2 regions of the Rouxiella sp. T17 genome follow, and region 2 is predicted to be linked to the other one. Evidence: predicted binding sites of a transcription regulator. Region 2 holds the regulator's gene; the other holds the start of a gene.

Region 1 (3,143 bases), on a different contig from region 2:
ATAACAGCTTACGGAGCTGGCGTAACAGCCGTTGCCGCTGCTGTATAACAGGTAGTTAGGATTGGTTTGATATAGGTTTGGCGCTTTCCATGCCCGCGCGATGCCCATTTTCAGCGTGAAATTATCGCCCAGATCCTGCGACAGATTCAATGAAGGGCTAACGTTGCCGCCGGTGTAAGTCTGGTGGTTAAAACGAATTCCTGGCGTCAGACGTGTCGAGTCGGTCAGGTCGATATTATCCTCGGTATAAATACCGTAGATATCCGCCGAACTGTAGTCGCTGCGATCCGTGCTGGAGACGCCTTCTACCGTCGAGGTCGTGGTCACAGTATTGGAGGTCGGGTCCGCCATCGTTTGATGGTTCATTTCCGCGCCGAAGGTGACGGTCTGAGGAACCCCAAGTTCGAACGGGATATTGACTTCGGAATGCAGGTTGGTATCGTTCAGCGTGATGGTCGAGAAGCCCGGATCAGTGGTGCTGAACAGCCCTTCCAGCCCGCCTGACAGCCCCTCATTCAGACGCGTATTCCGCGTTTTTTCAAACTGGATATAGTTACTGGTGGTGATGCCGTTGTCCCACGCGCCGGTATATTTCAGCGACAGCGACTGGCGATAGATAATATTGGTTTCTTTACCGTAGTTGGCTTTCACCAGCGTGCTGCTGTTGGTGTTCTGCGTGTCCCCGGCGTACAAATTCCCCTGACGGCTGAACCCGGCAGAAAGCTCCAGCGCCTGCATGCGCGCGAAGTCCCAGCGCAATACCCCATTGATATTTTTGTTAATTACCCCTTCGCGACCCGCCGGAATTTGGCCGGCATATTTACCGGTACGTTCCGCCGCGTGGCCAGCGTTGATGTTTTGACCATCTGCCTGCGTCTTGCTCCAGTTGCCGTAGAGGCGCATGGTCAGATTGTCCGCCAGCGCACCGCTCAGGCTGGCGTTATAGCGTTTTGTCGCGCCTTCCTCTTTATGTTCCGGCACGTTGTAATAGGTATTGAAATTACCGTGCCACGCAGGTTCCGCCTGTTTAGTGATGATATTTACTACGCCGCCCATGGCACCGTTGCCATACAGCGCTGCCGCCGGACCACGGATAACTTCGATGCGGTCAATCATTTCGGGCGGCACCCAGTTGCTGTCACCACGGGTATCGCGATCACCTCGCCAGCCATAGCGCACAGAGTTTTTACTGCTCACCGGCATGCCGTCCACCAGAATCAACGTATTCTCCGGCCCCATGCCGCGAATATCTATCTGGCGATTGTTACCACGCTGACCACTGCTGGAGTTACCGGTGAGATTCACGCCCGGCATGGTACGAATAATTTCTGAAACGTCGCGCTGGATAGGGTGCTTTTTGATAGCTTCGCTGTCGATGATTGACACCCCCGGCGCTTGCAGCGTCTGCTCTCGGGCGGTAACCACCATCGTATCTTCATGACTGCTCTTATCGTCGGCAACCACCGATTTTTTCTTTGATTCACCTGTCGTGGAAACATTCCCCTGTTTCTGCTGATCGTTCACATTCGTTTGCGGCTGTACCTGAGTTGTTCCGGCGCTAATTTCATCTGCCTGCGCCAAAGGTACGACCAGAATTCCCGCAATGAGCGAACTCAAAAGCGAATATTTAAAGGTAACTTTCCCCATAATAGCCAACACCTGCCCTGTGTTAAAAACGATGTAAATAAGAAGCAGAATTATAATGAGAATGATTATTGATTACAATTAGGAGTTTTCTTACATAAAGACATTGAAAAGTAAGGGGTTTATTTTGAGAGTTTTTGCGTAGGGGATAACCGAGAAGGGAATCGGCAGCTGTTTCAAGCTAACGTAGCGAGGCGTGCGATAGAAAACAAAAAGCCCGCGTCAGTTTCCTGATGCGGGCTTCTCTAAATTTGGCTCCTCTGACTGGACTCGAACCAGTGACATACGGATTAACAGTCCGCCGTTCTACCGACTGAACTACAGAGGAATCGTTTGAACGGGGCGAATAATAGCGATTGCTGCGGTGCATGTCAAAGGACAACTGCAATATTGTGTTCGACTGCTGATAGTTTGCACAAGTTGTTGAGATTTTTGCCGAATCATCGGCTTTTTCATCCGCAGTAGTCCATTAATTGTCCAATTCAGCATTGTGTACGCTCATCAATCGCCAGAGTTAATCGTTCTTGAATCTACAATATTTTACGCTAACGCAGCACAAGCGCGGATTATTCGAGCGCAGGCTTCGTCGAGACGCGCATCATCGATAGCATAAGCGATACGCAGATAGGGCGAAGCGCCGAATGCCGAGCCTTGTAGCGTCGCAACATGAGCGGAATCAAGCAGATACTCAACGAAATCGACGTCGTTGTTAATGGTTTGCCCCTTTGGCGTTCTCTTGCCGATCATGCCCGTGCAGTTGGCAAAAACATAAAACGCGCCCGGCGGCAGATCGGCATGCAGTCCGTCGATACTTTCAATGCATTGCATAATCTTTTGACGGCGCGTCGCCAGAATGCCCCGCCACTGCGCAAGGAAACTGCTGTCCTGTTCCAGCGCTGCGACGGCCGCTGCCTGAGAAATCGAGCTCGGGTTCGAGGTACTTTGCGACTGTAAAATTTGCATGGCGGAAATAAGCCAGGCAGGGCCTCCGGCGTAACCAATTCGCCAGCCGGTCATCGAATAACCCTTTGAGACGCCGTTGACGGTCAAAATGCGATCCTTAAGGCGCGGTTCAACCTCCGCGAGCGTAGCAAACAGTGCCGGTGGATGGCTGATGTGTTCATAAATATCGTCGGCCATGATGAGCACGTGAGGGCGTTGCAGCAATACCTCGGCCAGGGCGCGCAGTTCGTCGGCGCTGTAAATTGCACCCGTCGGATTGTTAGGCGAATTGAGAATCAGCCAGCGTGTTTTGGGGGTAATTGCCGCAGCAAGATCGGCAGCCTGCAGTTTCCAGCCATTTTGTTCGAGGCAAGGAACGAGGCGGAATTCGCCGTCGGCAAGCGATACCATATCAGGATAGGAAACCCAATACGGTGCAGGAATTATCACCTCGTCACCCGCTGAAACTGTTGCCATGAAGGCATTGAATATCAGCTGCTTGGCACCACTACCGGCAATGACTTCGTTGGCCTGATAAGTTAACTGATTTTCACGCG
Region 2 (3,143 bases):
CCAAATGGTTATTTGCACATTGGCCACGCAAAATCGATCTGCCTGAACTTTGGCATCGCACAAGACTATCAGGGCCAATGCAACCTGCGCTTTGACGACACCAACCCGGTTAAAGAAGACATCGAGTTTGTCGAGTCGATCAAGAAAGACGTGCAGTGGCTCGGCTTCGAATGGAGCGGAAAGGTTCATTACTCTTCCGATTACTTCGACCAGCTGCATCACTACGCGGTTGAACTGATCCAGAAAGGCCTGGCCTATGTCGACGAACTGTCGCCGGATCAAATCCGCGAATACCGTGGCAACCTGACCGCGCCGGGTAAAAACAGCCCGTTCCGCGACCGTACGGTTGAAGAGAACCTCGCGCTGTTCGAGAAAATGCGTAACGGCGAATTTGCCGAAGGCACCGCTTGCCTGCGCGCCAAAATCGACATGGCATCGCCGTTCTTCGTGATGCGTGACCCGGTGCTGTATCGCATCAAGTTCGCCGATCACCACCAGACCGGCACCAAGTGGTGCATCTATCCGATGTACGATTTCACCCACTGCATTTCCGATGCGCTGGAAGGGATCACCCACTCGCTGTGTACGCTGGAGTTCCAGGACAACCGCCGTCTGTATGACTGGGTATTGGATAACATCACCATTCCTTGTCATCCGCGTCAGTACGAATTCTCTCGTCTGAATCTCGAATACGCCATCATGTCCAAGCGCAAGCTGAACCTGCTGGTGACCGAGAATATCGTTGAAGGCTGGGATGACCCGCGCATGCCAACGGTTTCAGGCCTGCGTCGTCGTGGTTACACCGCCGGTTCCATCCGCGAGTTCTGCCGTCGTATCGGCGTGACCAAGCAGGATAACAACGTTGAAATGGCGGCGCTGGAATCTTGTATCCGTGACGATCTCAACGAGAACGCTCCGCGCGCGATGGCCGTGATTAACCCGGTAAAAGTCGTTATCGAAAACTTTGCTGGCGACGCCGTGCAGTGGGTGTCGATGCCGAACCATCCGAGCAAGCCGGAAATGGGGACGCGCGACGTGCCGTTTACCGCCGAAATCTTTATTGATCAGGCCGATTTCCGCGAAGAAGCCAACAAGCAGTACAAGCGTTTGGTGCTGGGCAAAGAAGTTCGCCTGCGTAACGCGTACGTAATCAAGGCTGAGCGCATCGAAAAAGACGCAGAAGGCAATGTTACTACCATCTTCTGTAGCTATGACGTTGATACGCTAAGCAAAGATCCTGCCGATGGCCGCAAGGTAAAAGGCGTGATCCACTGGGTTTCTGCGACAGAAGGCAAGCCAGCCGAATTCCGCCTGTACGATCGTCTGTTCAGCGTGGCAAATCCGGCGCAGGCCGAAGACTTCCTAACCACCATCAACCCAGAGTCGCTGGTAATTGCCCAAGGCTTCGTTGAACCAAGCCTGGCTTCAGCCGAAATTGGTGTGAGCCTGCAGTTCGAGCGCGAAGGTTATTTCTGCGCCGACAGCACTTACTCCAGCGCCGAGCATTTGGTGTTTAACCGCACCGTTGGCCTGCGTGATAACTGGGAAAGCAAGCCCGCGGTGTAATGCCTGTTGGTGATTTACCCAATGAAAAATGCAGCCTTTGCGGGCTGCATTTTTTTTGGCTATCGCGAAGCAAAAGTTTGCCGTTATGAAGGAGAGGACAGATCGCAGGCAAAAAAAAACCGCTTTTCAGCGGTCATTTTGTATTCATAAGCCGTTATTCTTCATAACCGCTCTGGCGCCGGCTATTAGCCTTTGCCGTGCACAGAATCATCTTCCAGACAGTTGCCGTCTTCGCAGTGACCGTAAAGATAAAGGCTGTGGTTGGTTAATTTAATGCCGTGGCGTTTGGCAATCTCACGCTGACGTGCTTCGATATATTCGTCGCGGAATTCAATAACACGACCGCAATCGAGGCAGATAAGGTGGTCATGGTGATGCTGTTGGGTCAGTTCAAATACTGACTTGCCGCCTTCAAAGTTGTGGCGGGTAACAATGCCGGCATCGTCAAACTGGTTAAGCACGCGGTAAACCGTGGCCAGACCAATCTCTTCGCCCATGTCGATAAGTTCTTTGTACAAATCTTCCGCGCTGACGTGGTGACCTGCCGGGGCTTGCAACACTTCCAGGATTTTAAGACGCGGAAGCGTGACTTTTAAGCCGGCTTTCTTCAGTGCGGTGTTGTTGTCAGTCATGCGGATTTAGTCCTGTCACTATGCTAATCACGTTAATGAAAACGGTGGGCTGTTAATAACCATCATTCTGATCCAAAGGTTTTAAGCAGACCCGAAGGTATAAAGCAAGACCAAAGGTTTTAAACCCAATGCGGGCAGAACGATAAAACAGATACAGTTAGTGTACCTTGATCGGGCTGAAATTTACAATTTTGAAGCTCTTAAATTGTTAATTTCAGTGATAGTTTGGCCCTTTAACGAATAACCTCAACGTTTCAGGGCCTTAGCCTTTGTGTGGGATTAACCGATAATCTCGGCAAGGCTTAATTCTTCGGAAATTTGCTTAACCCAGGCGTCAACGCGTTCGTTGGTCAGCTCGGGTTGACGGTCTTCGTCGATAGCCAAACCGATGAAATGGGTCTCATCCGCCATGCCTTTCGACGCTTCGTAGCCGTAACCTTCGGTTGACCAGTGACCGACGATCACCGCGCCGCGAGGTTCGATGATGTCACGCACGGTGCCCATCGCGTCACAGAAGTATTCCGCGTAGTCTTCCTGATCGCCACAGCCGAATACGGCTACCAGCTTACCTTCGAAATCTATCTCTTCCAGCGTCGGGAAAAAGTCGTCCCAGTCACACTGTGCTTCACCGTAGTACCAAGTTGGGATGCCGAGCAGCAAAATATCGTATTTTTCCAGATCTTCTTTACTGCTTTTGGCGATGTCCTGAATGTCAGCCACATCTTTACCCAACTGCTTCTGGATCATTTTTGCGATGTTTTCGGTGTTTCCGGTGTCGGAACCAAAGAAGATACCTACAACTGCCATAAGCTTATCTAACCTCTTGTTCTTTAATGGACTCGGTGAGTCAATGTGTTCGTTTGCAGCGTGAATCAACGACGCCTGGAATTTATTACCTAAAAATCATAGCCCAATAGTTTATAGGGCAACGCGCTAAAGCGTTAT

Evidence for each region. Region 2 encodes Fur, which represses iron uptake genes when iron is present. Its sites were predicted from a motif close to ATAATAATGAGAACNACTATCAA; they were not measured.
Region 1: the regulator Fur is predicted to act here: its motif matches at 1,697-1,719, upstream of SC206_RS03360 (TonB-dependent siderophore receptor).

The regions. Positions count from the first base shown of each region.
Region 1 covers NZ_JAWUEA010000011.1:24,253-27,395, reverse strand. The annotation lists gene SC206_RS03360 (TonB-dependent siderophore receptor) at 1-1,647, opposite strand, end outside; tRNA gene SC206_RS03355 (tRNA-Asn) at 1,897-1,972, opposite strand; gene SC206_RS03350 (aminotransferase class I/II-fold pyridoxal phosphate-dependent enzyme) at 2,185-3,143, opposite strand, start outside.
Region 2 covers NZ_JAWUEA010000035.1:316,221-319,363, forward strand. The annotation lists gene glnS (glutamine--tRNA ligase) at 1-1,566, shown strand, start outside; gene fur (ferric iron uptake transcriptional regulator) at 1,752-2,198, opposite strand; gene fldA (flavodoxin FldA) at 2,478-3,005, opposite strand.